Regions from separate parts of the Kluyvera sp. CRP genome, predicted to be linked through region 1. Evidence: predicted binding sites of a transcription regulator. Region 1 holds the regulator's gene; the other holds the start of a gene.
The links. The regulator ArgR, encoded in region 1, controls arginine synthesis, uptake and breakdown. The targets are predictions, from matches to a motif close to ANTGAATAAAAATACANT.
Positions count from the first base shown of each region.

Region 2: the regulator ArgR is predicted to act here: its motif matches at 5,660-5,677, upstream of argA (amino-acid N-acetyltransferase).

Region 1 is NZ_CP082841.1:1,657,097-1,665,646, reverse strand. It holds gene rplM (50S ribosomal protein L13) at 1-199, opposite strand, end outside; gene zapE (cell division protein ZapE) at 488-1,612, opposite strand; gene zapG (Z-ring associated protein ZapG) at 1,811-2,209, shown strand; gene degQ (serine endoprotease DegQ) at 2,348-3,724, shown strand; gene degS (outer membrane-stress sensor serine endopeptidase DegS) at 3,815-4,882, shown strand; gene mdh (malate dehydrogenase) at 4,940-5,878, opposite strand; gene argR (transcriptional regulator ArgR) at 6,323-6,793, shown strand; gene yhcN (peroxide/acid stress response protein YhcN) at 7,169-7,432, shown strand; gene yhcN-B (DUF1471 family stress response protein YhcN-B) at 7,552-7,818, shown strand; gene K7B04_RS07775 (barstar family protein) at 7,871-8,146, opposite strand; gene K7B04_RS07770 (NAD-dependent succinate-semialdehyde dehydrogenase) at 8,172-8,550, opposite strand, start outside.
Region 2 is NZ_CP082841.1:2,072,059-2,080,608, reverse strand. It holds gene cbiB (adenosylcobinamide-phosphate synthase CbiB) at 1-516, opposite strand, end outside; gene K7B04_RS09755 (cobyrinate a,c-diamide synthase) at 513-1,886, opposite strand; cobalamin riboswitch at 1,982-2,159, opposite strand; gene K7B04_RS09750 (L-threonine kinase) at 2,294-3,163, shown strand; gene cobD (threonine-phosphate decarboxylase CobD) at 3,148-4,224, opposite strand; gene amiC (N-acetylmuramoyl-L-alanine amidase AmiC) at 4,231-5,481, opposite strand; gene argA (amino-acid N-acetyltransferase) at 5,711-7,042, shown strand; gene recD (exodeoxyribonuclease V subunit alpha) at 7,176-8,550, opposite strand, start outside.

The sequences.
Region 1 (8,550 bases):
TGCCGGTTACAGCAACTTTGTCAGCGTTCAGAACGATGATGTAATCACCGGTATCTACGTGCGGAGTGTATTCCGCTTTGTGCTTACCGCGCAGGCGCAGAGCCAGTTCGGAAGCCAGACGGCCCAGAGTTTTACCGGTCGCGTCAACAACATACCAGTCGCGTTTTACGGTTTCTGGTTTAGCTGTAAAAGTTTTCATTAAAAGCTTACCCAAATAAATAAGTTACACGTTGGTGAACACCCAAACGTTTAGTCAGTTGAGGTTCACACGACATTGTCCAGCAAACCTACCCCTTCGAATAGCCTATGCCGGCGCAGAGAAAGTTTTGGGAAAAAACTCTCTTGTAACGTGGGGTCGCAAGATTATAGAGAAGTCGGGGTCAAAGGTCGACCCCTTTATGTGATTTGCTGCGGGTTTTTCGGGGTTTGGGGATGTGCGGCCTGACGCCCTCACCCCCAGCCCCTCTCCCACGGGGAGAGGGTAGCGTTAAGGCATATGCGCACGCTTCAGATACTCTTCGCTCTGCATCTCCTGCAAACGCGACAGGCAGCGCTGGAACTCAAATTTCAGTCGCTCCCCCTGATAGATGTTGTACAACTCGACTTCGGCGCTCACCACCAGCTTCACATGGCGTTCGTAGAATTCGTCCACCAGCGCGATAAAACGGCGCGCTTCGCTCTCAAGCAATGGCGTCATCACAGACACGTCAAACAACATCACGGTGTGGAACAGACGCGACAGCGCAATGTAGTCGTGCTGGCTGCGTGCGTCGACGCACAGGGTATTAAAGGAGACTGCCAGCGTCTGGTTTTCTACGCCAAGAGTCGGCAGCGGACGATGATTAATCTCCAGCGTGGTCTGGTTCATCTGCGGCGTCCCCGCCAGTGCCAGCCACAGTTTGTTCATCTGCTGGCGGGTCTCTGCGTTGAGCGGCGAAAGCCACAGGTGCGCCTGCGTCAGCGTGCGTAGACGATAGTCGATGCCCGCGTCGACATTCATGATATCGCAGTGCTCTTTAATCGCCTCGATCGCCGGCAGGAAGCGCGCGCGCTGCAGCCCATTGCGATACAGTTCATCCGGCGGAATGTTGGAGGTCGCGACCAGCGTAATACCGCGCGCGAACAGCGCCTTCATCAGGCCGCCAAGGAGCATGGCATCGGTAATATCGGAAACAAAAAATTCATCAAAACACAGCACGTCGGTCTCGGCTTTAAAGCGTTCGGCCACAATTTCCAGCGGGTCAGTGTGCCCCTGGAGCGCGGCCAGTTCTTCATGCACGCGTAACATAAAGCGGTGGAAGTGCAGGCGCTGCTTCCGCTCGCCCGGTAGGCTTTGATAGAACATATCCATCAGCCAGGTTTTCCCTCGCCCCACGCCGCCCCACATATACAGGCCGCGTACGGCGCTCGGCGCGTCAGGCTCTTTCTTGCCGAGCAGTTTGCCAAAACGCGCGCGCAGGCCACCGACAGGGGCGGAGACGGGCGTTTTATGCTGGAGTTCCTGGTAAATGGTATCGAGACGGTTTACCGCCTCGCGCTGAACATCGTCAGGTTGATGGCTGCCCTCCTCGAGGGCCTGAAGGTAGCGCGATGTGGGGGACTGGCTTTGCATGATCTAATTGTTATTCCTTTGAAAACCGGTATGTCTTACTTCACGATTGACTAAAAAAAGTCCGTTCTACACTACGCGATGATGCGTCAGGATTCCACTTCTACAGGATTAGCGGTTATAGTGGCACTATCGGGCGCTGGTATGGAGTTGCCGAAGCCGCCAATACCCTACGGAACAACAAAACAATGGGAGATGTTCATGACCTGGGAATACGCGCTAATTGGGTTAGTTGTCGGTATCATCATCGGTGCCGTAGCCATGCGTTTTGGTAATCGTAAATTACGCCAGCAGCAGGCGTTGCAGTACGAGCTGGAGAAAAACAAAGCCGAGCTGGAAGAGTACCGCGAAGAGCTGGTTAGCCATTTCGCCCGCAGCGCCGAGCTGCTCGATAACATGGCCGATGACTATCGCCAGATCTACCAGCATATGGCGAAAAGCTCCAGCAATCTGCTGCCGGGCATGTCTGCGGAAGCCAACCCGTTCCGCAACCGTCTGGCCGAGTCCGAAGCCGGAAACGATCAGGCGCCGGTACAGATGCCGCGCGACTACTCCGACGGCGCATCCGGTCTGCTGCGTAGCGGTGCAAAACGCGATTAATCTGCATTCCACAAATATTTTACGGGCGCATGGCATGCGCCCGTCCTCTTCTGCCTACGCCGTCTATATTTACTTCAATAACATCAGTCTTTTCGGGAAGTCGTGTTCTTGCATCCAGGGTCATGAGGGCCAGCATCAATGAATAAATCAACTTTACTGTTAAGTGCGTTGGCGTTAAGCGTTGGGTTATCCCTCGCCGCTCCAGCGCCGGTGTTCGCGTCGCTGCCGACACAGGTTCCAGGCCAGGGCGCGCTGCCTAGCCTCGCGCCGATGCTGGAGAAAGTGCTGCCTGCGGTGGTGAGCGTTCAGGTAGAAGGAACGGCTCCCGTGAATCAACAGGTGCCAGACGAGCTCAAAAAGTTCTTTGGCGACGATGGCGGCAACACGGCCAATGAGCCCACCCAGCAGTTTGAAGGTCTGGGCTCCGGCGTCATTATTGATGCCATTAAAGGCTACGTGCTAACCAACAATCACGTCATCAGCGACGCGCAGAAAATCAGCGTTCAGTTGAACGATGGCCGTGAGTTTGAAGCGAAGCTTATCGGTAGCGACGACCAGAGCGACATTGCGCTGCTGCAAATCCAGAAAGCCAGCCATTTGACGCAAATCGCCATCGCCGATTCCGACAAACTGCGCGTGGGCGACTTCGCCGTGGCCGTCGGGAACCCGTTCGGCCTGGGGCAGACCGTCACATCCGGTATCGTCTCGGCGCTGGGCCGTAGCGGCCTCAATCTGGAAGGGCTGGAGAACTTCATTCAGACCGATGCGGCTATCAACCGCGGCAACTCCGGCGGCGCGCTGCTGAACCTGAACGGCGAGCTGATCGGTATCAACACCGCCATTCTGGCGCCCGGTGGCGGCAGCGTCGGTATCGGCTTTGCTATCCCGAGCAACATGGCACAGACCCTGGCTCAACAGCTGATTCAGTTCGGTGAAATCAAACGCGGCCTGCTCGGCATCCGCGGTATGGAGATGACCGCCGACATCGCCAAAGCGTTTAATCTCGATGTGCAGCGCGGGGCATTCGTTAGCGAAGTGCTGCCTGGCTCCGGTTCAGCAAAAGCGGGAATTAAATCCGGCGACGTGATTACCAGCCTGAACGGCAAGCCGCTGAATAGTTTCGCCGAGTTGCGTTCCCGCATCGCCACCACGGAACCGGGTTCGAAGGTCAAATTGGGCCTGCTCCGGGACGGTAAACCGCTGGAAGTAGAGGTGACGCTGGATAAGAGCGCCTCATCAACCGCCAGCGCACAGCTGATTATCCCGGCGCTGGAAGGGGCATCGCTCAGCGATGGCCAGGCGAAAAGCGGCACTAAAGGGGTTGTCATTTCTGGCGTGGAAAAAGGTAGCCCTGCCGCGCAAATCGGCCTGCATAAAGATGACGTCATCATCGGTATCAACCGCCAGCCGACACAGTCGATTGCCGAACTGCGCAAGGTGCTGGAAGCGAAACCGGCGGTTATCGCGCTGAATGTCATACGCGGTAATGAAAGTATTTACCTGCTTCTGCGCTAATCCACGAAAAACCGGGCATAGCCTGGAATGTATGTCCGGTTTTTCTCGTGGTATGCTTCGTCCAGTTTCCTCATCAACGATGCCTGTATCATGCTTGTAAAGCTCTTACGTTCGGTTGCACTTGGTTTACTGGTTGGCGGCATACTCATTGTCACCGTCCCTTCGTTGCGTCAGTGGAATCCATTATCCACCGAGCGCTTTAGCAGTACAGATGAAGCCCCCTCCAGCTATAACACGGCGGTGCGCCGCGCTGCCCCTGCGGTGGTGAACGTCTATAACCGCAGTCTGAACAGCAACACCAATAATCAGCTGGAAATCAAAACGCTCGGATCCGGGGTGATCATGGACGAGCGCGGCTACATTATTACCAACAAACATGTGATCAACGATGCCGATCAGATCATCGTCGCCCTCCAGGATGGTCGCGTGTTTGAAGCCCTGCTGGTCGGCTCCGATAGCCTGACCGATCTGGCGGTGCTGAAGATCAACGCCACCGGCGGCCTGCCGGTTATCCCCATTAACCCGAAGCGCACACCGCACATCGGTGACGTAGTGCTGGCCATCGGCAACCCGTACAACCTCGGGCAGACCATTACTCAGGGGATTATCAGCGCGACCGGTCGTATCGGCCTCAACCCAAGTGGTCGACAGAACTTTCTGCAGACCGATGCCTCTATCAACCACGGTAACTCCGGCGGCGCGCTGGTCAACTCGCTGGGTGAGCTGATGGGCATTAACACCCTCTCTTTCGATAAGAGTAACGACGGTGAAACCCCGGAGGGGCTGAGTTTCGCCATTCCGTTCCAGCTGGCAACCAAAATTATGGATAAGCTGATTCGTGACGGACGCGTGATTCGCGGCTTTATCGGCATCAGCGGACGAGAAATTGCCCCGCTGCATTCACAAGGCGGCGGTATCGATCAAATTCAGGGGATTGTCGTCAATGAGATAGCCCCGGACGGCCCGGCGGCACAGGCGGGCATTCAGAACAACGACGTGATTATTTCGGTCAACGGCAAACCGGCGATTTCCGCGCTGGAAACCATGGACCAGGTCGCCGAGATTCGTCCGGGATCGGTCATTCCGGTGGTCGTGATGCGTGATGATAAGAAACTGACCATGCAGGTCACCATTCAGGAATATCCTGCGTCGGGCTAAGCAGCAGAAAAAGCAAAGGGGCCATTGGCCCCTTTGTCACGTCTAAGGCGTCACGCCTTATTTATTGATGAAATCTTCACCCAGCTGAATATCTTTTCTCAGCGTCTCAAGCATACCTTCCAGCGCCTGCTGTTCGTAAGCGCTCAGTTTGCCAATCGACTGGCGTTCTTCAATCCCGTTTTTACCTAACAGCAGCGGCTGCGAGAAGAAGCGCGCGTACTGGCCGTCTCCTTCGACATAGGCGCATTCAACCACGCCCTTCTCGCCCTGCAGGGCGCGAACCAGAGACAGGCCGAAACGCGCCGCCGCCTGGCCCATGGAGAGCGTAGCCGAGCCGCCACCCGCCTTCGCTTCCACCACTTCGGTGCCCGCGTTCTGGATGCGTTTGGTCAGGTCGTTCACTTCCTGATCGGAGAAGCTCACGCCGGAGATTTGCGATAATAAAGGCAGAATGGTCACGCCAGAGTGGCCGCCTATCACCGGCACTTCAACTTCGCTGGCGCTTTTACCTTTTAGCTCCGCCACGAAAGTGTTGGAGCGGATGATATCCAGCGTGGTCACGCCGAACAGTTTGTTCTTGTCATATACGCCCGCCTTTTTCAGCACTTCAGCGGCAATGGCCACTGTGGTATTCACCGGGTTGGTGATAATACCAATACAGGCTTTCGGGGCAGTTTTGGCGATTTGTTGCACCAGGTTTTTAACAATACCGGCGTTAACGTTAAACAGATCGGAGCGATCCATACCGGGCTTACGCGCCACACCGGCAGAAATCAGGACCACATCAGCCCCTTCCAGCGCAGGCGTAGCATCTTCACCGGAGAAGCCTTTGATTTTAACATCCGTCGGAATATGGCTGAGATCGACCGCCACACCTGGCGTGACGGGGGCAATATCATAGAGAGAGAGTTCTGAACCTGAAGGCAGTTGGGTCTTTAGTAGTAGGGCAAGCGCCTGGCCAATACCGCCGGCGGCACCAAGGACTGCGACTTTCATCCTAAACTCCTTATTATGGTTAATGACTTTCAGGTAACAACCTGTCGTGGACCGCATAAACCAACGCAGGAGATACCAGTTGTTACTCCGTTGCGGCGACCTTAATTCACAAGGTAAATAATTACAATATAATTGCTTACAGAATGCGGGCCATTCAACAGCATCCGCATTACTCCCAGAAAAAGGCCTTTCTACGAAACCAAATTTTCATCAACTATCGATTACAATATACTCAGCATGTTGCGTAAAACAACAGCAATTTAATAACATTTCATTTACTTTTAACTTATTTGGATCCCGTGATATAGGCATGTTTCTTAGGTCTAATTTTTGATAAAATCCGCCCTTTCTCTATTTGGCTTAGCCTCTGGAGCAAATTATTTTGCATAAAAATTCACCTATATGCATAATAATGTTAATTTCACCACCATACTCGGGTGACTTATGCGAAGTTCAACTAAACAAGAAGAATTAGTTAAAGCCTTTAAAGCATTACTGAAGGAAGAAAAATTTAGCTCTCAGGGCGAAATTGTTCAGGCCTTGCAGGAAGAAGGTTTCGATAATATTAACCAGTCCAAAGTTTCTCGTATGCTGACCAAGTTTGGCGCCGTGCGTACCCGCAACGCTAAAATGGAAATGGTTTACTGCCTGCCGGCCGAGCTGGGCGTGCCGACAACCACCAGCCCGCTGAAGAATCTGGTGCTGGATATTGATTACAACGATGCGGTCGTGGTTATCCATACCAGCCCCGGCGCTGCACAGCTGATCGCTCGCCTGCTTGACTCTCTGGGCAAAGCGGAAGGCATTCTCGGCAGTATTGCCGGTGACGACACGATTTTCACCACGCCGGCACGCGGGTTCACCGTTAAAGATCTCTACGAGGCCATCCAGGTTCTGTTCGAGCAGGAGCTGTAATCCCTCTTCCTTTCTCCTCTGGTCCACCAGAGGAGCTGCTTTAACTGCAAATTCCCCTACGTTTCACTCCCGTCTCGTTAACATTAAGTGCGATTTTCTGCCCACAATCATAGAACCAGTGAATATATCCGTTCATAAGCGCACAAAAAATCAAATTCTAATATCTATTTAATTTCACTCATTATTTACACTTAACTTTACCGAAATGTCTCTTTTTTTATACGTATCTGTTCTAAAAATGACGATTTTTGACATCTAATTACACGCGAAACCATTAGCTAGGTATTAATATTTTATGTGATTAGTGTATACTTAATTTCGTGATGAGGGTCACAAAACAAAGACCTTCCAAAAAAATTCGACGAGGTGAGTATCATGAAAATCAAAACAACTGTTGCCGCTCTGAGCATCCTTTCCGTTATCTCTTTCGGTGCGTTTGCCGCTGACTCTATCAGCAGCGATCAAGCCCAAAGCCGTCAGTCAATCGGCACCGTTTCCATCGGTTCCGTCGGTTCATCTCCGATGGATATGCACGAAATGCTGAACAAAAAAGCGGAAGAACAAGGTGCATCATCCTATCGCATCATTGAAGCGCGTACCGGCGCTCATTGGCACGCAACGGCTGAACTGTACAAATAAGTTCGCGTCAGGCAGCACGTCGGCAGTGTAGAAAAGTTTAATACCCAGCGGTCCCAGGAATCAGAAACAACATCCTCTCACCGCTGAAGAATGAAGAATATGGTGAGGAGTAAAACATTATGAAAAGCGCAATGATCATCGCATCCCTTGGTCTGGCATCCGTTCTGTCCTTCGGCGCAAGCGCCGCAGTGCAACAGGTTAACGCGGAGCAGGCACAGAATCTGCAATCCGTCGGCACCGTTTCTGTTTCTCAGATCGGTAGCGACCCGATGGATATGCGCAGCGCATTAGCCGCTAAAGCCGAAAAACAAGGCGCCAGCAGCTACCGCATTATTGAAGCCCGTACCGGCGACCATTGGCACGCTACGGCTGAGCTGTACAAATAAACCCTCGTCGTCTTGTCCGACGACTTGCCCTCGCCCTTATGCGAGGGCTTTTTTATGCTCGTTGCACGTTGAACCGCAGCATCCCTTCCAGCTCTTCTTCCGCTTCATCAAACAGCAGAATCAGCGCGCCGTAGCGACGGCGCTGCTTGTCGTCGAGATGGATAAACTCGATCTCCAGCGGTAACGGCATTTGTGGGCCGGTGACCGCATCCCAAAGTGCGTCCAAATCGCGAATCGACTCACGATCGAGGGCAAAGAGTTGAGCGAACTCCCGATAAAAATCGCCCTGATCCTCTATCTCGTCAAAATCAAAAGTATAGATTTTCATCTCACGCCCTCTCCCATCCTGCAAACTAAAGTCCCCCAATGTGCAGCGTTTTTACCTCAAGGTACTCTTCCAGTCCCAGCACCGAGCCTTCACGCCCCAGCCCGGACTCCTTAACGCCGCCGAATGGCCCCAGCTCAGTTGACACTGCACATTCGTTAATACCGATCATCCCGCTTTCTAACGCCTGCGAGACGCGGAACACGCGAGACAGGTTTTGCGTATAGAAATAGGCGGCCAGGCCGTAGGGCGTATCATTCGCCCGGTGAATAACGTCATCCTCATCGCGGAAGCGGAAGCACGCCGCCAGCGGGCCAAACGTCTCTTCCTTCGCCAGCAGCATCTGTTCCTGACAGTCGCCCAGCACCGTCGGCTGCCAGAAGTTGCCGCCCAGCTCATGAGGCTGA
Region 2 (8,550 bases), 410 kb from region 1:
CATGGCCAGCGGCGCGCCGCCGAGCAGCAGGAAGAAGAGCGGCGCGATAATGCCATCAACGGTGTTTTCCGCCACTGTCTCCACCACCGCACGGTTAATCTGCTCCGGCTGGAGCTGTGAAGTATCACGGCCGACAATCCATGAGAGTTTAATTCGGCTCTCGGCCAGGTCGCCCGCGCGTAGCGGGCGCTCAACATCCTGTGCAGAGCGGGCCAAGCAGCGTCCGGCCAGCACGGTGAAAATCATCCAGACCTCAACGCCCCAGCCCAGCCACGGGTGAATCAACGTCGCCAGGTGCAGCACGCCCCAGGCGATGCCGTAGGTCAGCCCTACCACCGCCAGCCACATCACGCCGCCGCCGATACGCAGGGCGCGATCTCTGCGACAAATACGGCGCACGACGCGCTGAACGAAATGAATCAGGTTACCTATCCAGCGCACGGGATGCGGCCAGCTCTGCGGATCGCCGATAAGAAAGTCGAGCAGCCATGCACAGCACCAGGCGAGTAGCGTCATAGAACGCTCCTTGCGGCGGCGAACCAGTGATTCAGCATGTCGGGGCGCTGGGCAAAGTGAACGTGGAGATAGCTGGCAAACGTGTTGCCAAGCTGCCAGCCCCCCTGCCATCGCTGAAGCACGACGCCATCGCGAGTTTTTCGGCAGGCCATCGCCGCCGGGAGTCGAGCGGTGAAATCAGAGTAGTGGAACTCGTGACCACGCAGCACTTCGCCGGGCGCGGCAAGCAGCGTTTGCTGCTCAGCCTGCGCTTCACAGTAACCAAAACGGGTGAGACGTTTGCCCATTTTGCTGTCGCCGGGGAGAATGTTTGCCATGGCGTATACCTCGCCCTGCGCATCCTCCAGCGTGGTGCCGAGATACATCAGGCCGCCGCATTCGGCGTAAATCGCCACGCCGCGCTCATGCGCCGCCCGCAGCTGGGCCAGCATCGGCGCGTTGGCGGCAAGCGCTCGGGCGTGCAGTTCCGGGTAGCCGCCGCCGAGCCAGATCATATGGCAGTCGGGAAGTTCCGTATCATGCAATGGGCTAAAGCGGACAAGGGTCACGCCCGCGCGTTCCAGCAGCGCGAGATTATCCGGGTAGTAGAAATTGAACGCTTCATCATCTGCGACCGCGAGGGTAAGCCCCTCGCCGCTGGCTGGCATCGGCGGCCACTCGCCCGGCGGTAACGTGTTCAATACGCTCAGCTCCAGCAGACGATCGACATCCAGCGTCCGTTCCAGCGTCGCGGCGAAATCCTGCCACGGCTGCGCATCGATGAGCGATTCTCGGGCGGTGACCAGACCAAGGTGACGTTCCGGCAGTGATACCCCTTCCGCGCGCGGCACGTAGCCAAGCACCGGCAGGTCGCAATAGCGCTCAATGGCGTTTTTCAGCAGTTGGAAGTGGCTGTCGCTGTTGACGCGGTTGACGATGACGCCCGCGATATTCAGGCTCGGGTCGAAGTGCTGAAACCCCATTACCGTGGCGGCAATGGAGGTGGAGACCGCCTTGCCGTCCACCAGCAGAATGACCGGGCAGCCCAGCTGTTTAGCCATCGCCGCGCTGCTGCAATAGTTGGGGTCGGTACCGTAACCATCATAGAGGCCCATCACGCCTTCAATAACGGCAATATCGGCCTGCTGCATCTGTTCGCCGAACAGCGCATTGAGCGTAGAAGGGGGCAGCATAAAGCCGTCGAGATTGCGGGACGCGACGCCACACAGTGCGGTGTGCCAGCCGGTATCGAGGTAGTCCGGGCCGACTTTATAGGGCTGAACGCGCAGGCCGCGCTGCTGAAGCAGCCTCAGCAGGCCGAGCGTCACCGTGGTTTTACCACAGCCGCTGCCGGTGCCTGCGAGGATAAATGCGTGCTGTCTGGCTGCCATACCCTGACCCTATTCAGGGTGGTTCTCGGGTATAGCCGTGCGCACGCCCAGTCCGAAGACTGTGCGACTCAAAGCAACCCACTTCCCACCGAAGTTGTTGTGAATGGCCAACAGGCAGGTCTTCTGGCTTAGCGTCATCCTTACCCGTCCTTCCCGATCCTCAGGATCAGTGGTCTTCACGGGGTCGTCAGCATCACAGCAGCGGGGGCTGCGAGGGATTTACACCCTCTTCCCTGGCACATACTATGCCAAACCTGTTGGTTGCAGATTTATGCCGGCACATCGGCCCGCATAAAATAAAAAGCAGGTTACTCTAGCGCCGCGAAAGAAGGATTTCGTTGCGCTATGACAATACCGGCATATTTATTTACGGTAGTTATATTTCGTTTGGCAAGGCAAGGAAAATCATGAGCGTGGCGCGCTGTCCCGCCTCCGGTGGGGAACTGATTCAGGGCTGGATTCTCGGCAGCGAAAAGCTCGTCTCCTGCCCGATAGACTGGTATAGCACCGTGGAAGTGCGCGAGGGCGTGCCGCTCGTCAATGAGCGACCGCTAGCGCGGGCGATGGTCAATACGCTGCTGGCGCGCTGGGGCTATCCGCCAACGCTGAGCCAGACGCTACGCATTGAGATTGACTCGACCATTCCCGTGGCGAAAGGGATGGCCAGCAGCACCGCTGATATTGCCGCCACTGCCGTTGCCACTGCGCATCATTTAGGACATTCACTCAGTGAATCTGAACTGGCGGCGCTGTGCGTATCGCTGGAGCCGACGGACAGCACCCTGTTTCATGCGCTGACGCTTTTCGATCACCACCATGCCCAAACCCAGATTGCCTGCGCCCCCGCCCCCCATTTTGACCTGCTGGTGCTGGAGAGCCCGGTTCAGCTTCGCACCGCCGACTATCACCGCCTGCCGCGACGCACGGCGCTGGAGGCCAACGCCGGGGTGCTGCAACAGGCATGGGATAAGGTACAAACCGCCTGCACAGGCAGCAATCCCAGCCTGCTCGGCGAAGCGGCGACGCTCAGCGCTGTTGCGAGCCAGACTCTGCTGCCAAAGCCGGGTTTTACGGCGCTGCTTTCACTTGTCGAGCGGTGTGGCCTGTACGGCCTGACGGTGGCGCACAGCGGCAGCGTGGTCGGGCTGATGCTCGACCGTCGCTATCATGATGTGGATTATCTGCACTGGGCACTGGCACAGCGCGACCTGGCGGCGCACTGGCCGCAGCGGCATCTGCTCGCGTCAGTGAATGGCGGGGTTCAGGCCAGCGCCTGACGCAGCGCCGTCAATAACCGCTGGTTTTCTTGGCGACTGCGAATCGCCACGCGGAAGTAGCGCCCGTCCAGCCCCGGATAGTTGGCGCAGCTGCGAATCAGAATCTGTTTTTCCAGCAGCGCATACTGCAGATCAACCTCCGCTCGCTCGCAGCACAGGAAAAGGTAGTTCGCCCACCCCGGATACACCTTCAGCCCCTCAATCTCACCCAGTGCCCGGTAAAAGCGCGTGCCTTCGTCAGCTAACCAGCGAAACGTCGCCTGTTGATAATCATGATCGTTGAGCACCACCTCGCCGGCCAGCGCGGCAAAAGCGTTGATTGACCACGGCATCTGCCGCTGACGCAGCCAGGCTACCGCTCGTTCATCGCTGTTCAGCAAATAGCCCAGCCGAAGGCCGGGAATGGCATAGAATTTGGTGAGCGATCGCAGCACCCAGACGTGCGGATACTGCGCCAACCGTGGGATAAAGCCCGCTTCATCGGGAATAAAATCGAGAAAGGCTTCGTCGAGGACCAGCGCGATTTCCAGCGCGCGACAGCGTTCGGCGATTGCCGTCAGCAGCGCGCCATCCGGCAGCAGGCCGGTAGGGTTATTTGGCGTGCAAAGAAACAGGCAGTCCAGCTCGGCGGTCAGCGCCGGGAGAATACGGTCAGTCAGCTGCCAGTCGTCCTCTTCACGCAGGAAAAAGGTCTCGATGGCGCAATCAACGGTTTCCAGCGCCCGGCGATATTCGGCAAACCCGGGCGCAACCACCATCGCCCGGCGTGGGCGCAGCCCCTGGACGAGCGTAAAGATGGATTCTGTCTCACCGTTTCCCGCAAGGATCCACGTCGCCGGAACACCATGGTGCGCCGCCAGCGCCTGATGCAGCTGCTGATACTCGACGTCAGGGTAACGTTCGGCGCAGCTGAGCTGGGCGACAATCGCGCGTTTTAAGCTTTCAGGCATGCCCAGCGGGTTAATGTTGGCGCTGAAATCCAGCAGTTGGTCGGCGGAAACTCCCATCAGCGCCGCCGCTTCGCGGATATTGCCGCCGTGGGCGCTTTTCAGACGCGACACGCCCGGTTACCCGCGCCGCGCCAGCGTTGCGCCGTCGGCGAAGTAGGCCTTAATCCCGGCGAGGATCGACTCGGCCACTTCCTGCTGGAACTTCGCGGTTTTCAGCTTACGTTCTTCTTCAACGTTACTGATAAACGCTGTTTCGACGAGGATCGACGGAATATCCGGCGCTTTCAGCACCGCGAATCCGGCCTGCTCAACCTGATTTTTATGCAGGTTGTTAATCTGCCCCATCTTCTTGAGCACCGCTTTCCCAAACTTCAGGCTGTCGGCGATGGTCAGCGATTGCACCATATCGAACATGGTGTGGTCGACGTAGCGGTCGCCACTTTTGCTGACGCCACCGATCAAGTCCGAGGCGTTCTGGGTCTGCGCGAGGTATTTCGCCGCCGTACTGGTGGCTCCCTTGGTGGAAAGCGCAAACACCGATGAGCCGCTCGGCTGGCGGCTGGTGAAGGCATCCGCGTGAATAGAAACAAACAGGTCGGCGCGCTGTTTCTGGGCTTTGGCCACCCGCACCTTCAGCGGAATAAAGATATCTTCGTTGCGCGTCATGTAGGCTTTCATGTTGCCTTCTTTCTCAATCAGCGCGCGCAGGCGACGGGCAATTTGCAGCACCACGTCTTTTTCCCGCGTCTTATACAGCCCCACCGCCCCGGAGTCTTCACCGCCGTGTCCGGGGTCAAGCATAATGACAATTGGTCGATCGCGACCGGCTTTCCCCGGCTGCGGCCCGCTCTGCGCTGGCGGCACCTGCTTTTCGAGGCCGTCTTTGTTGTACTCTTCCAGCAGCGCCAGCAGCGGGTCCTGCACATCGTTCGCGTTAGCGGGGTAGAGATCCATCACCAGACGTTCTTTAAAGTTGGCAACCGGCGCGAGGGCAAACAGCTGCGGTTTGACGTCCTGCTTCAGCTCAAACACCATGCGCACGGTCTGCGGGTCGAACTGGCCGACACGCGCGGATTTAATGAACGGATCGTCGCCGCGAATCTGCGCCGCCATCCCTTTCAGCACCGAGTTGAGGTTCACCCCTTCAAGATCAACCACCAGGCGGTCGGGATTGCTCAACGCAAACTGCCGATACTTGAGCACGCGGTTGGACTCCACCGTAACGCGCGTGTAGCTGGACGCAGGCCAGATGCGGACGGCCACCACCTGACTGACGGCAGCGAAACCAACCTGACTGACACTTAGCAACCACATGGCGCCCGCCCCTTTTAACAGGCGGCGACGACTCAAAGACTGACTTCCTGACATGCTCTATCCCAGGCAAAAAAAGACGATTTCAAATTAAGCAAAATATGATTGACCGAAAACTTTAACCAAAGGCGAATAAACTGTCATCTATAAAAGGGTAAACATTCGTTGGTTAAGCGAAATTTGGCGGAGATTTTTCCCATGTTTAGGCAAATTCCGGCTTGCGTTTAGCGCAAAAACAGAATAAAAATACACTTATTACGAATAATCATGCATTGAGGGTTGTGCCGTGGTGAAGGAACGTAGAACCGAACTGGTCGAGGGGTTTCGTCATTCAGTCCCCTATATTAACGCTCATCGGGGCAAGACGTTTGTCATCATGCTTGGCGGCGAAGCCATTGAGCATGAGAACTTTTCAAGCATTGTCAATGATATAGGGCTGCTGCACAGCCTGGGCATCCGCCTGGTGCTGGTCTACGGCGCGCGTCCGCAAATCGACGCCAATCTGGCCGAACATCAGCATCAGCCAACCTATCATAAACACATTCGTGTCACCGATAGCAAAACCCTTGAACTGGTTAAGCAGGCAGCGGGCCAACTGCAGCTGGATATCACCGCGCGTCTGTCGATGAGCCTGAACAATACACCGCTCCAGGGCGCGCACATCAATGTGGTCAGCGGTAACTTTATCATCGCCCAGCCGCTGGGCGTGGATGACGGTATCGACTACTGTCACAGCGGGCGTATTCGTCGTATTGATGAAGAGGCAATCCACCGCCAGCTCGACAGCGGCGCCATTGTGCTGATGGGGCCGGTTGCCGTCTCCGTCACCGGCGAAAGTTTTAACCTGACTTCGGAAGAAATTGCCACTCAGTTGGCGATTAAGCTGAAGGCCGAGAAGATGATTGGCTTCTGCTCGTCGCAGGGCGTTTACAACGAAGCCGGTGAAATCGTTCCTGAGCTGTTCCCGAACGAAGCGCAGGCGCGCATCGAAGAGCTGGAGCAGGAAGGCGACTACCTCTCCGGTACCGCGCGCTTCCTGCGCGGCGCGGTGAAAGCCTGCCGCAGCGGCGTGCGTCGCAGCCACCTGATCAGCTATCAGGAAGACGGCGCGCTGTTGCAGGAATTGTTCTCACGCGACGGTATCGGTACGCAAATTGTGATGGAGAGCGCCGAGCAGATCCGCCGCGCCACCATTAACGATATCGGCGGTATCCTCGACCTGATTGCGCCGCTGGAGCAGCAGGGGATTCTGGTGCGTCGCTCCCGCGAGCAGTTGGAGATGGAGATCGACAAGTTCACGATTATTCAACGCGATAACACCACCATCGCCTGTGCCGCACTCTATCCGTTCCCGGAAGAGAAGATTGGCGAAATGGCCTGCGTGGCGGTGCATCCGGACTATCGCAGCTCCTCGCGCGGCGAAGTGCTCCTTGAGCGCATTACCGCGCAGGCGAAGCAAATGGGGCTGAATCATCTGTTCGTGCTGACCACCCGCAGTATTCACTGGTTCCAGGAGCGTGGGTTTAAACCGGTTGATGTCGAGTTGCTGCCGGAGAGTAAGAAGCAGCTTTATAACTATCAGCGTCGTTCGAAGGTGCTGATGGCGGATTTAGTCTAGCTGCGCCGAGCGGTCCCCTCGCCCCTTTGGGGAGAGGGTTAGGGTGAGGGGAATGCCTGCACGGAGCCCCCAACCCTCACCCCGGCCCTCTCCCTTCAAAGGGAGAGGGAGCATTTTGTGCCCACGCTTACCGCTATGCCATCTCCGCAAATATCGCCGACAACCCGCTGCGCCGTTCTGTACGCGTAGCAATCGCCGCGGCCAGCAGATTTTCATCGGCATACATAGACAGGCGTGACTTCGCGCGAGTAATCGCGGTGTAGACCAGCTCACGGCTCACCACCGGCACCAGCTGCGTCGGCAGTACCAGTGCGGCGTGAGTAAACTCGGAACCCTGCGATTTATGCACCGTCATCGCCCAGGCGGTATCGTGATCCGGCAGACGGCTTGGCTGCACCGATTTAATGGTCCCGTCCGGCATCGGGAACCAGACACGCATCCCCTGCCCACGCTCTAACGCCACGCCGATATCACCGTTAAACAGCCCCAGCGCGCTGTCGTTACGGCTAATCATCACCGGGCGACCTTCATACCAGCGCGAGTGGCGCTGCGGCTGAATCAGGCGATGACGCGCCAACAGCTGTTCGAACTGCGTATTCAGCCCGCCGACGCCCCACGGCCCTTCCCGCAGCGCGCACAACAGTTGATATTCACCGAACGCCGCCAGCACCTCCGCGGGCTCGGCCTGCTCGCGTAAAAGCTGTAAATAATGACCGTAGCCCATCCGCGCATCGTCGAGCATGGCGGCATAATCATCCGTCGCGCGCAGCGGTTTAAGTTCGATATCGCTAAAGCCGCGGGCGAAGACCTCGCCAACGGCCTTTTTATCGCCCCGGTTTACCGCACCCGCCAGTTGCCCAATCCCCGAGTCGCTGCCAAAACGGTAGCTGGTGCGCAGCAGGCAGAGGCTGTCGCGCAGCGCCCCCGCCGTTTGGCCTTCACCCGCCGGGAGGTCGCTCCCTACCAGGCGGCTTAGCTGCGCCGCGCGTTCAGGCGTATAGCCAGCGTTCACCCAGCTACAGATATCCCCCAGTACCGCGCCCGCCTCAACCGACGCCAGCTGATCGCGGTCGCCGAGGAAGATGATTCGCCCGTGCGGCGGCAGCGCGTCAATCAGCCGCGCCATCATCGGCAGGTCGATCATTGAGGCTTCGTCGACCACCAGCACATCAAGGTGCAGCGGGTTGCCCGCGTGGTAGCGCATTTTCTGGCTGCCGGGTTGCGCGCCCAGTAGGCGGTGCAGCGTGCTGGCCTCGGTCGGCAGCATCGCTTTATGCGCGTCGCTTAGCGTCAGTTTACGCAGCGCCGCGCCCAAAGATTCGGTAAGGCGCGCAGCCGCTTTACCCGTCGGGGCCGCCAGGCGAATACGGAGTTTTTCGGCATTCGCCATCTGTACCAGCGCCGCCAGCAGTTTGGCGACGGTGGTGGTTTTCCCGGTGCCAGGGCCGCCGGAGATCACCGAAATACGCCGCGTCAGCGCAACGGCGGCAGCGACTTTCTGCCAGTCG